DNA from 4 places in the Bradyrhizobium sp. AUGA SZCCT0169 genome. Region 1 is predicted to be linked to each of the others. Evidence: predicted binding sites of a transcription regulator. Region 1 holds the regulator's gene; each other region holds the start of a gene.
The links. The regulator LexA, encoded in region 1, represses DNA repair genes until DNA is damaged. The targets are predictions, from matches to a motif close to TGTTCNNNNTGTGTTCNG.

Region 2: JQ609_RS12155 (ImuA family protein) is a predicted target of LexA. The motif match lies at 1,818-1,835, and genes of this name have one in related genera.
Region 3: JQ609_RS15475 (PA0069 family radical SAM protein) is a predicted target of LexA. The motif match lies at 2,460-2,477, and genes of this name have one in related genera.
Region 4: JQ609_RS21850 (single-stranded DNA-binding protein) is a predicted target of LexA. The motif match lies at 1,869-1,886, and genes of this name have one in related genera.

Annotation. Positions count from the first base shown of each region.
Region 1 covers NZ_JAFCMC010000005.1:231,616-235,246, reverse strand. The annotation lists gene glp (gephyrin-like molybdotransferase Glp) at 1-921, shown strand, start outside; gene lexA (transcriptional repressor LexA) at 1,135-1,842, shown strand; gene JQ609_RS08560 (hypothetical protein) at 2,071-2,310, shown strand; gene JQ609_RS08555 (hypothetical protein) at 2,450-2,872, shown strand; gene JQ609_RS08550 (ComEC/Rec2 family competence protein) at 2,915-3,631, opposite strand, start outside.
Region 2 covers NZ_JAFCMC010000008.1:64,481-68,111, reverse strand. The annotation lists gene JQ609_RS12165 (UdgX family uracil-DNA binding protein) at 1-371, opposite strand, end outside; gene JQ609_RS12160 (putative DNA modification/repair radical SAM protein) at 487-1,737, opposite strand; gene JQ609_RS12155 (ImuA family protein) at 1,901-2,695, shown strand; gene JQ609_RS12150 (DNA polymerase Y family protein) at 2,736-3,631, shown strand, end outside.
Region 3 covers NZ_JAFCMC010000011.1:109,770-113,400, reverse strand. The annotation lists gene JQ609_RS15485 (ribonuclease HII) at 1-644, opposite strand, end outside; gene JQ609_RS15480 (VOC family protein) at 727-1,176, opposite strand; gene JQ609_RS15475 (PA0069 family radical SAM protein) at 1,278-2,438, opposite strand; gene JQ609_RS15470 (glycosyltransferase) at 2,598-3,170, shown strand; gene JQ609_RS15465 (helix-turn-helix domain-containing GNAT family N-acetyltransferase) at 3,301-3,631, shown strand, end outside.
Region 4 covers NZ_JAFCMC010000020.1:57,723-61,353, reverse strand. The annotation lists gene uvrA (excinuclease ABC subunit UvrA) at 1-558, opposite strand, end outside; gene JQ609_RS21855 (outer membrane protein) at 852-1,604, opposite strand; gene JQ609_RS21850 (single-stranded DNA-binding protein) at 2,080-2,571, shown strand; gene JQ609_RS21845 (DUF2306 domain-containing protein) at 2,829-3,227, shown strand; gene gyrA (DNA gyrase subunit A) at 3,439-3,631, shown strand, end outside.

The DNA of each region.
Region 1 (3,631 bases):
GGGGTGATCCCCGATGGCGCCGACGCCGTCATCATCCAGGAAGACACGGCCGCCAGCGGCGACCACATCACGATCACGGAAGTTGCAAGACCGGGACGGCATATCCGCGCCGCCGGCGCCGATTTCCGCGAGGGCGACGTGCTGCTCACCAGGGGAAGCCGCCTCACCGAACGCGATCTGTCGCTCGCCGCCGGCATGAACTATCCGGAACTCGCCGTGATCAGCCGCCCCAAGGTGGCGGTGCTCGCCACCGGCGACGAGCTGGTGATGCCGGGCTCGATCCCGGGCCCCGGCCAGATCGTCTACTCCAACGGCTACGCGCTGCGCGCGCTGGCGCGGGCCGAGGGCGCCGAAACCATTGATTTCGGCATCGCCGCCGACACGGTCGAGGCGACCACTGACGGCATCCGCCGCGCCCGCGCCTCGGGCGCCGACATCCTGATCACGATGGGCGGCGCCTCGGTCGGCGACCACGACCTCGTCAAGCGCTCGCTGGAGGCCGAGGGCGTCGCGATGGCGTTCTGGCGCATCGCGATGCGGCCGGGCAAGCCGATGATGCACGGGCGCCTCGGGGCGATGCGGGTGATCGGCCTGCCCGGCAATCCGGTCTCGTCCTATGTCTGCGGTTTCCTGTTTCTGGTGCCGCTGATTCGCGCGCTGTCGGGCCGAAAAACCATCCATCACGCGCGTGAGACCGCCCTGCTCGGCCGCGATCTTCCCGCCAACGACCAGCGCGAAGACTATCTTCGCGCACGGCTTGAGCAGCGCGAAGACGGTGCGTTGATCGCGGTGCCGGTGAGCCACCAGGATTCGTCGCTGCTTGGGAATCTCGCTGCGGCACGGGCGCTTTTGATACGTCCGCCGTTTGCGCCGGCGGTGCCTGAAGGCACGCCATGCGAGTTCCTGCGCCTGCCGGAATGACGCGTCCGGGCGGCCTGTTCGAGTGAACTCGGCGCGCGTTCACCTGAAATTAAGTGGTTGCGGAACATGTATCGAACATATAGTGTCCGTTCATGATTTGTTTCGAGAGCTAGTGTCTACAAATGGGAGTTTTGGACTTCCGAATTTGAGACCGCGGCCTCTGCAAGCTGAACGACCACGAATTACGACGCGCCAACCGGGGGATTGCTCGAGATGCTTACGCGCAAACAGTATGAACTTCTGCGTTTCATCAACGAACGGCTCAAGGAAGCCGGCGTGCCGCCCTCCTTCGACGAAATGAAGGATGCGCTCGACCTCCGCTCCAAATCCGGCATCCACCGCCTCATCACCGCCCTGGAAGAGCGCGGCTTCATCCGCCGCCTGCCCAACCGTGCCCGCGCCATCGAAGTCATCAAGCTGCCCGAGCTTGCGGGCGCCGGTAACGGCAACGGCCGCCGCGGCTTCACCCCGAGCGTCATCGAAGGCACGCTCGGCAAGGTCCGCGCCGCCAGCGCGCCCGCCGAGGACGATGGCAACCGTCCGGTCGCCGTTCCCGTCATGGGCCGGATCGCCGCCGGCACGCCGATCGAGGCGCTGCAGACCCGCAGCCACACCATCAGCGTACCGCCGGACATGCTCGGCTCCGGCGAACATTACGCGCTCGAAGTCCGCGGCGATTCCATGGTGGACGCCGGCATTCTCGACGGCGACATGGCGCTGATCCAGCGCAACGAGACCGCCGACACCGGCGATATCGTGGTGGCGCTGATCGACGAGGAGGAAGCCACCCTGAAACGCTTCCGCCGCCGCGGCGCCTCGATCGCGCTGGAGCCCGCCAACACCTCTTATGAAGTGCGCATCCTGCCGCCGAACCGGGTCCGGATTCAGGGCAAGCTGATCGGGCTGTACCGGAAGTACTGAGCGCGGCCCGCGCCAGATGCAAGCCGCGTTCGGCACCGCAAAAAAGCCCCGGCCATCGACCGGGGCTTTTCGTTGCCTGGACGTTGGGACAGCCTTAACCGTCGCGGTGCGCTTGCATACGTCCCACAATTGCCCAGAACGCAGCAAAAACTGGCGGCGTGAGCGCGCTGTTTGGTTTGAGGCGTGCTCGAAAGCGTGCGAACGGGGGGACGCGACGTGGTCAGCAATATGATCACCAAGATCACCTGGCAGCGGGCGGGCCTAGTGACCGAGCCGGGCCGCTACATGCTCCGGTTCGGCTGGCTGACAGTGACGGCGGAAGATCTCGCGATCTGGCAGCAATTTCCGGAGGCTGCGTTCACGCTGGTCGCGCTGCCCGGGATTGCCGACGACGGACGGGAGCAATTCCATCTCGGCGCCTTCGAACTGCCGCTGCCGCCGATGCCTGAAAATCCGCAGCCGCCGTAGCGCGTTTGTGATCGGTTGCGCCGGCCTTTCCGTCGCACAAATGTCCAGAACAGGAATAGACTTTGCTCAAGTCCACTCTGATAGAGGCCAGCGCCTCGAGGGAGGCACGGGTCTTTATCTCTTACGAGGGAGCGATCCGATGTGTGACTATAGTTTGCACGCGATGGCAACGCGTCCTGCTGAGGTCGGCGAGACATTGATATCGACCACCTTCCGCGGCACCTCGACCCGCGGCTTTGCCAGCGAACGCGACCCCGCAGTCGCGGTCTGCATGCTGCCCGGGACCGAACTGGCCTTCGCGCAAGACGTCAAATACGACAACCGCTGGATCTGGACGCGGACGATCGGTTTTCGCGTCGGCAAGTTCAACACCATTGATCCGCATATCAAGGAACGTCACCACGACGCAATCGAATTTCCCGACGGGAGCCATGTGCTGGTGACGCAGCTTTGCGAGGGTCAGCGCGTCACCGTGCTGCAATTGCCGGTGGTGCATCCGATTCCCGAGCGCGCGGCAACGAAGGCGGACACTACGACGACGACACCGCTTTCCACCGGTTGAATTCCGCGCCGCCGGTCGCGCCGCGCCGGGGAACGTGAATCCTTATTCCTCGGCCTGCAGGTCCGCTTCCGACGGGGTCGCATCGACCGCACGCGGCGCCGCACGGCGTGGCGCGAGGATGGTTGTCTCCGCGTCACCTTCGCCCGCGATCGCCGGCGACCATGGGCGATCGACGCCCCTGGGCTTGACGGCATCGATGGTAAATCCGCCGACGCTTCGCCGCAGCACCATGGCGCCCTGCCGCCGCAGACGCTCCGCATCGATCACCGAGGCCCCGCACGCCGCAGGCGCCTGCCTTGCGGTTACCACCAGCGCCGCACGCTCACAATCATCCGCCAGCGCTTCCGGCCGCAGCGCCAATGCCACGAACCCGCCACCGGCGCTTTGCGTCACGCAGCCGCTCTCGTCGCATGAGACGCCCTCAGTGAGCGAGGCATCGGCAGGCTTTCGCGCGTCGGCATCCGCCGCCAGCCATTCCCTAACGAGGAAGCCATCTCGCGAGGCTCCGGTCGAAGTCACCTTGGCCGCCCGCATCAAATGCAGTTTGCCGTCCTGGCCGCGGACACCGACATTGCGCCCGTCGGCGGAAATCAGGATGTCCGGCTGCGGCACCCTCGCCGCCCACACCGCCGCCACCAGCACCACGGCCACGCCGGTATAGCGCAGCGGCGTTCGTAACAGGCCGAGCAGGATGATGCCGATACTCGCCGCAATCAGCGGGCCGATGCCGAACGCCGGCACACGGCCGACCGCGCCCGG
Region 2 (3,631 bases), on a different contig from region 1:
GCGTGCATCTTGTGCTCGTCGCGATGCACGGCCTTCGCCATCGCGCTAACGCGTGCTACATCCGGATCGGTCGCGACGACAAGCAGGTCATGGTTGCCGCGCAGCCGCCACAGCAGGCGATAGAGGATGGCAAAGCGTTCGCTATGGCGATGAAGGATCGCGACTTTCGCCAGCTCGACGAATTTGGCCGGGACGTTGAAAGTCGCATTTGGCGGGTCGGGGAGTGGGGTGGTCGATTCAAACAATCCAGGCGCGTCGCCTTGCACACGCCATGTCACGTCGGCCGGGCTTACCTCATTCAGCACCAGTGTTCGCGCCGCTTTGCGCCAGCCGTCAAAATCGGTTTCGTGCTCGAGGGTGATGGTGTGCATTAAATGCCGCCTGTCTCCTTCGTCATGCCCGGGCTTGTCCCGGGCATCCACGTCTTCCCTCGGTGCGGAGGAAAAGACGTGGATGGCCGGGACAAGCCCGGCCATGACGGTGTGTTTAGAATCCAAACCCCAATTGCGTCGCCTTCGGCCTGAAGCGCTCCGCCAGCTTCGCTCCGTCGAGCAGATGAGGCTGCGGGCGGTGATCACTGAGAACGATGAATGGCAGCGCCTTGTTCTTCGGGATGTGCAGCCGGGCGAGATCGGCCGCACGGATGGAAGTGACGCGGCGCGTGGCGATGATGCGGTCGACGGCCTTGCGGCCGAAGCCGGGCACCCGCAGCAGGTCCTCGCGGCTGGCCCGGTTCACATCGAGCGGAAAGCGCTCGCGGTGCCGCAATGCCCAGGCGAGTTTCGGATCGATATCGAGCGGCAGCATGCCGGCGCTTTCATCAACGATCTCGCCGACATCGAAGCCATAAAACCGCATCAACCAGTCGGCCTGATAAAGCCGGTGCTCCCTGACCAGCGGCGGAGCCGCCAGCGGCAACGCGCGGCTGGCATCCGGGATCGGGCTGAAGGCGGAATAATAGACGCGCTTGAGTTTGTAGGAGCCATAGAGATTGGCGCTGGTATGGAGAATGGTTTTGTCGTCGGCCGCATCCGCGCCGATGATCATCTGCGTGCTCTGCCCGGCCGGCGCGAAGCGCGGCGGCTTTGCCTTTGTTATGGTCTTGTCGTTGCTGCTGTTATTTTCTTGCGCCTCATCGAGCTTGAGCCGCAGCCGGCCCATGGTGCGGCGGATCGCGCGCACGTCCTTTTCCGGCGCGAGTTTGGCAAGGCTGGCTTCCTCGGGCACTTCGATGTTGATGCTGAGCCGGTCGGCATATCTGCCGGCCTCGGTGATCAGCGCATCATCGGCTTCCGGAATGGTTTTCAGATGGATGTAGCCGCGGAAGAGATGCTCCTCGCGCAGTTTTCGCGCGACGGACACCACTTGCTCCATGGTGTAGTCGGCACTGCGGATGATGCCGGAGGAGAGAAACAGGCCCTCGATGTAATTGCGTCGATAGAAGTCGATCGTCAGCTTCACGACTTCATCGACGGTGAAGCGCGCGCGCGGCACGTTCGAAGAGGTGCGGTTGACGCAATAAAGGCAATCGTAGTTGCAGGCATTGGTGAGCAGGACTTTGAGCAGCGAGATGCAGCGTCCATCCGGCGCGTAGGAATGGCAGATCCCCATGCCGGGCGAGGTCGAGCCGAGGCCCTTGCCGTCGCTGGAATCCCGCTTCTCGGTGCCGCTGGAGGCGCAGGAGGCGTCGTATTTGGCGGCATCAGCCAGGATTTCCAGCTTGCGTTGCACGTCCATCATTGAATCCCTTTGATTCCACTCATGAATCGCCTGGGTAGTATTCCCGATTGACTCCTTGGGCCCTGTTAGCTTTATATTAGAACATATCATGAACAAATGAGCCAGCAGCGGGTTCATTTCAAAACCAGCGATGGCCACGATTTCTTTAAGGGAACGGCGCATGACCGGCGCACGCCTAAACACGCTTGCGCGTTTGCGCGGCCGCATCGAACGCATCGAGGCGGGCGCGGATACGCACGCGCTTCATAAAGTGGCGCTCGGCCATGCCGAGGCCGATGCGACGCTGTGCGGCGGCCTTGCCCGCGCCACGGTGCATGAAGTCTTTGCCGAAGGACATCAGGGTGCGGCGGCGACGGGATTTATCGCGGGCCTTGCGGGACGGCTGACATCGCGCCGGCCGCTGGTCTGGGTGCGGCAGGATTTTTCGGAAATTGAATCCGGCGCGCTGTCGATGAGCGGGCTCGCCGAACTCGGCCTTGATCCGCGGCTGCTGGTCACCGTGCGCGCCGCCGATGCCGACGCGGCGTTACGGACCGCCGCCGACGCGCTGGCCTGCGATGCGCTCGGCGCCGTGGTGCTGGAAGTCTGGGGCGAGCCGCGCCAGCTCGATCTCGTCGCCAGCCGCAAACTGACTTTGGCCGCGCAGGCTTCCGGCGTCACCGCATTGCTGCTGCGGCTGGCGGCTGTGCCGCAGCCCTCGACCGCGGAGACAAGATGGATCGTGCGCGCGGCGCATTCGCCGCCATCAGCACCCTGGCATGCGTGGGGCGCGCCGGTGTTCGACGCCGAGCTCGTTCGTAACCGTCATGGCCCGGTCGGGCGTTGGATCATGGAATGGAAATGTGATGAGTGCCTTTTCAGCGAACCGGCGGCGAATCCTCAGCCTGTGGCTGCCACGCCTGCCCATCGACCGCATCAAGCGGCAGTTCAAAGCGTTTTCAGACGCAGCGCGTGAGCACGACTCTTGCAACACGACTGGTGCGCTCCCTCCCCCCTTGCGGGGGAGGGCGGGGGAGAGGGGTGGCGGCAACGGTAGTGCGCGTGGCTTACCCCTCTCCCTAACCCTCCCCCGCAAGGGGGGAGGGAACACGACTGAGCCACCGGATAGTTTCGGTGCTCCTCACGTCGTCGTCGCCAAGCAAAACAACGCGCTGCAGATCTATGCGCTCGATGATCTCGCGGCGCGTTCCGGCCTCGAGATCGGCCTGCCGCTCGCCAATGCCCGCGCGATCTGTCCGGAATTGACGGTGTTCGATGCCGATCCGGTCGCGGACGCCAAGACGCTTGGCGATATCGCCGACTGGTGCGATCGCTTCACGCCGCTGGTGGCGCTCGATCCCCCGCACGGGCTCTATCTCGACATCACCGGCTGCGCCCATCTGTTCGGCGGCGAGCGCGCGCTGCTGCAGACCCTGTGCGGCGCGCTGACCCGCAGGGGTTTTGTCGTCAGCGCTGCTATCGCCGGCACCTCGATCTGCGCGCGAACGATGACGCGCCATGCGTCAGGGAAAATCATTGCCGATGGCGAGGAGGCCGGCGCCGTCGGCCCGCTGCCGGTCTCGGCGCTCGGCGCCGATGCCGCCATCACCAGCGGCCTGCGCCGCGCCGGGCTGAAAACCATCGGCGATGTCGCCGCGCGCGGGCGCCACGAGATCACGGCGCGGTTTGGCGCCGGCTTCACGACTTTGCTCGAACACGCGTTGGGGCAGGGCGATGCGCCGATCAGCCCGCGCAAACCCTTGCCGGATTACATCGTCGAAAAACGCTTTCCCGAGCCTGTTGCCACCGACACGGTGATCGCGATGAACCTGTCGGCGCTCGCGGGCATGCTGGTGTCAGCGATGGACAAGCAGGGCAAGGGCGCGCGGCGGCTGGAAGCGAGTTTCTTCCG
Region 3 (3,631 bases), on a different contig from region 1:
ACGCTGGGACCTAACCGGTCGAGCGCCTCGCGATGTTCCGGCACGGCGTAGCCCTTGTGGGTCTCGAAGCCGTAGCCCGGGCAATCCAGCGCCAGCGCGCACATCAGGCGGTCGCGCGTCACCTTGGCGATGATCGAAGCGGCCGCGATCGACATCACGATGCCATCACCGCCGATCACGGCGTCGCAGTCGCATGGCGCCTCGATCCGGTCGCGGCCGTCGACGAACACATATTTGGGGATTTCCGGCAAGCCCCGCACCGCGCGCGTCAGCGCCCACAGCGAGGCGCGCAGGATATTGTCGCGGTCTATACGCGCCGGCGAGGCAAAGGCGACCGCAAACGACGAGGTCGCGCAAATCTCTTCGAACAGTTCCTCACGGCGCTCCGCAGTCAGCCGCTTCGAATCGTCGATGCCTTTGGGAATTCGTTTGGGATCGAGAATCACGGCAGCGGCCACCACCGGGCCTGCCAGCGGACCACGCCCGGCCTCGTCGCAACCGGCGATCGGCCAGACGCCGCGCTTGATCAGCGCGCGCTCGCGGCGAAAGCTCGGCGGCGCCACCGCGATCACGCCGTTCGGCAGTTTTGCCTGTTTGGCGACCGATTTGGTCGCTGGTTTCTTGGACGACTTATCCCGAATCATGCCGGGATGGTGGGCAAGCACGCGCCAGCGCGCAACCTGGAACTAACCCCAATTCCCGCTATTCAGTCACGACAGGCTTCCCCTAATCCGCCAAATGCAACCGCCGGTCTTCGCCGACCTCGATGCCGGGGGCGACCACGACTTCCCAGGGATGATTGTCGGGGTCGGCGAAATATCCGGAGTAGCCGCTGTACGCCGTCTCATGCGCCGCCTTCAGCAGCGAGGCGCCCTTGGCGGTGGCAAACTCCAGCACGGTATCGACTTCCTCGCGTGAGGCGCAATTCCAAGCCAGCGTCACCCCGCGGAAGGTGCTGGGCCGCGGATGGTCCGGCAGCGTCGCGTCCTGTGCCAGTTGATCCCACGGAAACAGCGCGATCACCGGGCCGCCGGTGTCGAAGAAGGCAACCGCCTCGCCGGTCGAGCGAACTCTTCGCGCAAAACCCAGCGCTTCATAAAAGGCGATGCTGGCGCGCATGTTGGTTACGCCGAGCGTGATGACGGTCAGTCGTGGGATTGGTGGATTCTTTTTCATGCAGTTCTCCTTTCGTCATAGCGAGGAGCGCAAGCGACGAAGCAATCCCTTCTTCTTTGTCCGGACATGGATTGCTTCGCTTCACTCGCAATGACGAACACTCAGAACAAACTCAACTGCTGCCCGCTCCGCTTCGGCTTAACGAAATGATCGGTGGTCAGTTTCAGGCGCCGCTTGTTCAGTCCAAGTTTCTCGCAGGCGATTTCGAAGCGGCGTCCGATCATCCAGGCCATCGGCCCGGTTCCCTTCATCCGGGTTCCCCATTGCGAGTCGTAGTCGCGGCCGCCGCGCATGTCGCGGATCAGCGTGAAGACGTGGCGATAACGGTCGGGATAATTGGCCATCAGCCATTCGCGGAACAGATCGCGCACTTCCAGCGGCAGCCTTAGCAGCACATAACTTGCCTCTTTCGCGCCGGCATGCGCCGCGGCATCGAGGATGCGCTCGATCTCGGAATCATTCAGCGCGGGGATCACAGGCGCGACCATCACGGTTGCCGGAATGCCGGCTTCCGCCAGTTGCTTTATCGCCTCCAGCCGCTTCGGCGGAGTCGATGCCCGCGGCTCCATGGTGCGCGCGAGTTTCGGGTCGAGCGTCGTCACTGACAGTGCGACCTTGACCAGATTGCGTTTTGCCATCCGCTGGAGGATGTCGATGTCGCGCGTTACCAGCGCCGATTTGGTGACGATGCCGACCGGATGGCCGGCACGCTCCAGCACTTCGAGAATGCCGCGCATGATCTTGTATTTGCGCTCGATCGGTTGATAGGGATCCGTATTGGTGCCGATCGCGATCATCCGCGGTTCGTAGCCCGCCGCCGCCAGTTCCTTTTCCAGCAACTCCGGCGCATCGGGTTTGGCAAGCAGCTGGGTTTCAAAATCAAGCCCGGGTGACAGCCCGAGATAGGCGTGGGTCGGCCGCGCGAAGCAGTAGACGCAGCCATGCTCGCAGCCGCGATAGGGGTTGATCGAACGGTCGAAGCCGATATCGGGCGAGTCGTTGCGGGTGATGACCTTGCGCGAGGTGTCGAGCCCGACCGTGGTCTTGAACGGCGGCAGGTCTTCGAGGCTCTGCCAGCCGTCATCGAAGGCGACACGCGCCTCGGCCTCGAAGCGGCCGCTGTCGTTGGACTGGGCGCCGCGGCCGCGCCGCCGCTCGCGTTCGATCGCGACATCAAGCTCAGGAAAAGGAGTAGCACCCGCCGGTTCGGAGGGCGCCGTGACCGGCGGGTGCTTGAGGGCATGAGAGGATGCTCGGCTCATGCTTGGAACGTAACACGTCTTTAGAACAAAGCAAGAACATCGATTGACAAATCCACACGAGAGCTGCCTCAAAAATCCGCACGGCAAAGGCTGTTTTGAATGTGACAAGGTGATAACAAACGGCGTTTTTCACCGTCTGAGCCCCAACGAAGCCTCATTATGTTGAGCGTGATCATCCCTACTGAAGGCGTCGAACAGCCCGCCGTCGCCACCCTGGCGGCGCTGGTGCCGGGCGCCGCTGCCGGCTTGATCCGCGAAGTGGTGCTGGTCGACCGTTCCGCAAGCAGCGTGATCGAGCGGGTGGCCGACGTCGCCGGCTGCCGCTTCATGGCCTTCGAGGGGACGCGCGCTGCGGCGCTCGCCGCCGGTGCCCGCCAGGCGCGCTCACCCTGGCTGATGTTCCTGCATGCCGGCGCCGTGCTCGACTCGGGCTGGATCGAAGAGACCGCGCAATTCATCCAGAGCGTATCGAGCAGCGGCCGGCCTCGCGCCGGAATCTTCCGCTATGCCCGCTCGCCTTATGCCGATGCCGGCTTCCGCGATGGCCTCAAATTCATCGCCCGCATGATCACGGGGCCCTCGGCAGAACAGGGCCTGCTCATCGCGCACGACCATTACGACCGGCTCGGCGGCTACCGGCCAGATGTCCGCCGTTCCGAAGCCCGGCTGCTGCGCCAGCTCGGCCGGCGCTCCCGCACCATGCTGCGCAGCCGGATCATGGTGGTCGCCTAGGCGCCTCCCGGGCCCAACACAAAAAGCGCGAGGACAACTTCATGCAAAGATAGAATGGGCCCGATTCGCACCAGAATATACTTGCTAAAGTCAAACAACTATCTGACAATGGCAAGTATCGAGGTGCGCCATGTCCCAGAACAGTTCCGACGAAGAGGTCGCGGCGGTCCGCGCCTTCAACCGCTTCTACACCCGCAAGCTCGGCGTGCTCGACCAGCAACTGATGAAGAGCCCGTTCTCGCTCAGCGAGGCGCGGGTGCTGTACGAACTTGCCTATCGCGAAGACCTTTCGGCCAAGCAGATCGGCGCCGAACTCGGGCTCGACGCCGGCTATCTCAGCCGGATCGTGCAGAACTTCGACGAGAATGGCTTGATCACCCGCAAGCCGCTGCCGGCGGACCGGCGGCAATTCCAGCTCGCCCTGACGGCCAAGGGACGCCAGACCTTCGCCAAACTCGAAC
Region 4 (3,631 bases), on a different contig from region 1:
GAGGTATTCGGCGAGCTCCTTCTTGTACTCGCCCTTGCGGCCGCGCGCGACCGGTGCCAGCAGGTAGAGCCGCGTGCCTTCGGGCAGCGCCAGCACGCGGTCGACCATCTGCGACACCAGCTGGCTCTCGATCGGCAGGCCCGTTGCGGGCGAATAGGGCACGCCGACGCGCGCCCATAGCAGGCGCATGTAGTCGTAGATCTCGGTAACGGTGCCGACCGTCGAGCGCGGGTTTTTCGACGTCGTCTTCTGCTCGATCGAGATCGCCGGCGACAGTCCGTCGATCTGGTCGACGTCGGGCTTCTGCATCATCTCGAGGAACTGGCGCGCATAGGCCGAGAGCGACTCGACGTAGCGGCGCTGACCCTCGGCATAGATGGTGTCGAAGGCGAGCGAGGATTTGCCGGAGCCGGACAGGCCCGTGAATACCGCAAGCTTGTCGCGGGGAATCTCGACGTCGATGTTTTTCAGATTGTGCTCGCGCGCGCCGCGGATCGTTATCGCGCGCGTTCCCGAGCCGGCGTTGGTTTGGCGCTTCGCCCTCAGCACTTCATCCATATCGGCATTTCCAGGCGCGTGGAGGCGCGCCACGTTGGGCGCGCATGGCCAGGGAAGACCTTAGCCGGGCGCCGATGGCAGAAAGCTGGAACGTAGGAAGAACGGGCCGGGATTTCCAGTGCTCGCAGCAAGCCATCAACGGTTTGTTTTGCAAGGAGTTGCCAAGGAATAGCAATGGCAGCAGATGGCAGCGGAACCGAGTGGATGGAACGCGCGGCAGGCAAGATGCCCTCAAACAAAAAGGCCGGCACGAGGCCGGCCTTTCGTTATTTGGTATTGGCGGTTCGCGTAGATCAGTACTTCGCGATGACCGGGCCGCCCCAACGATAGTTGACGCGGACGGTGACGAGATCGACGTCCTGACTGATGCGGTCGACCGTGGACACCAGACCAGCGGGCGTTGCGAAGGTCAGATTGCGATCGCCCATGAACATGTGATCGTATTCGACCGCGGCAGACCAGTTCGGGGCGAAGCCGTATTCGAGGCCGACACCGACGACGCCGCCCCAGCGGGTTTCCCTGGCCGAGTCGAAAATCACGTTGGTTCCGGTGAAGCGATGTTCGTAGCGATCCTCGGTGACTGCAGCGCCACCCTTCACGTACAGCAGGGCGTTATTCCAGGCGTAACCGACCTGACCGGTGAACAAGCCGAAGCTGCGGATGCGCGAGCGATCCGTCGCATCGCCCGGAGCCAGGATGAACTGCTGGCTTACGCGCGAGCCGCTGAAGTCGGCCCAGTTGCCCTGCGCTTCAAGACCGAAAACCCAGGAAGCCGCCTGCCAGCGATAGCCGATCTGACCACCGGCCGTGCCACCGGTCGCATCATGACATCCTTCGGCAAGGAGAGGACCAGCGACCGGAACGACGTCCCAGCACTTGTGGCTCGAACCCCAACCACCGTTGGCGCCGATGTAGAAACCGCTCCAGTCATAGACTGCCGCGATCATCGGGGGGGCCTTGGTGTAAGGACGCGCAGCGAGATCAGCCGCAGCGGCGGGAGCCGCAAAGGCAACGAGAGCAACAGTACCAAGCAAAAACTTCTTCATTTCAAATAGTCCCCAGTCCTTTGGTCGCTTCCCGTTGGTCCCGAAGCGTTTTTGTCCAAGACGCGAGCGCCGCGCCGCTGGACAAGCCATACGCCAATTCAACCGGAAATGCCGTCTCCGAAATGCAACACTCGCGGGCGAAGTGTAGACCTTCAAGGTAATGATTTGTTTAGAATATCCGCCACACAGCTCCCAGCTCCGCGCGGCTTCCGGCACGGAGCAAATACCGGAATACCGGCCGGGCGTCGATGACCTGAGGTTGCGTAGAACAAAACTGGAACAATGCTGCGGGCAATGCTATATGTGGATAACCGCTGCTTTGCCGAGGGATCGCTAAGTCGGGGCGGCCATCGGGCGTATAGGGTCGTCTCAAATGTCCCTGATGCGGATGAGGCGGCCAATCGGGCGGCCCGTGCCGGCCGATTGCAGCGGTGGCGCAGCAGTTTTTGGTACCGATTTTGAGTGGAGAGCGACGATGGCGGGAAGCGTGAACAAGGTGATCCTGGTCGGAAACCTCGGCAAGGATCCGGAAATCCGGCGGACACAGGACGGGCGGCCGATCGCCAATCTGAGCATCGCGACCTCTGAAACCTGGCGCGACAAGGGCACCGGCGAGCGCAAGGAAAAGACCGAGTGGCACCGCGTGGTGATCTTCAATGAAGGGCTCTGCAAGGTCGCCGAGCAGTACCTGAAGAAGGGCGCCAAGGTTTACATCGAGGGTGCGCTGCAGACCCGCAAATGGACCGACCAGAGCGGGGTCGAGAAATACTCGACCGAAGTGGTGCTGCAGGGCTTCAATTCGACCCTGACCATGCTCGACGGCCGCTCCGGCGGCGGGGGCGGCAGTTTTGGCTCCGACGATTCCAGCGGCGATTTTGGCGGCGGCCAGGCCACTTCCGCGCCGCGGCGCGCGGTTGCAGCGGGCGCCGGACGCAACAACGACATGGACGACGACATCCCGTTCTGATCGGGCACCGTTCAGGCCTGACCGGAGCTTGTGAGCCGCCGAAAAATCGGCGGCTCGAGCAAGCTCGGTTGGCTGGTGTTTATTCTTGAGAACCTGCCCCAACAGTTTGATTCAGCTATGTGTCGTTGTGCGCCGCAGCACTTTGACTCCGGCCGATGTAAATGATATTTACATTAAGAGATCAGTTTAGCGTTTTCCGCCGCGCGTGATGCCGTCGAGCCGGCGGCCGCGGGATGGAGCCTTGGGGAGCGTCCGTCATGAGCCTCGCGCCGTTGCTGGATGCCGCTCCCGCGATCCCGCTTCATGCCTTTGCGGCCATGGCTGCGTTCGCGCTGGGCGTCGTCCAGTTCGCGGCCCCGAAGGGAACGCTGCCGCACCGGACGCTGGGCTGGATCTGGGTTGGCCTAATGGCCGTGGTCGCGATCTCCTCGTTCTGGATCCACGAGATCAGGCTGCTGGGTCCCTGGAGCCCGATCCATCTGCTCTCGATCTTCACGCCGGTCATGCTGGTGCTCGGCGTGTGGTACGCGCGCTGGCACAAGGTCCGCGGCCACAAGATCACGATGATCTCGATCTTTGCCGGCGCGCTGGTCGTTGCGGGGCTGTTTACCTTCGTCCCCGGGCGGATCATGCATGCGGTGGTGTTCGGGCAGTGAGGGATTAGCGAATGGCGAATAGGGGTTCCATTCGCTATTCGCCATTCGCTATTCGCCTCTCCATGACAGGCGCTCCGGAACCCGGCGATTGCCCGGTAAGTCCCTGAAAAAACGAAGGGAAAAACAGCTGGCCGGGAGCGCCCCGGGGTGGTTAAAAGCCCCCCGATACGCTATATGATTCCCAGCCTAGAACTGACCCGGATTTCCCCCTTTGTCTGACAACGATGAGAACAAGCCCGGCGAGCCGCCGGTGCCTTCCGATATTCGTCCCGTTTCCATTCTGGACGAGATGAAGCGCTCCTACCTCGATTACGCCATGAGCGTGATCGTGGCGCGTGCGCTGCCGGATGCCCGCGACGGCCTCAAGCCCGTGCATCGCCGCATTCTGTATTCGATGTACGAGC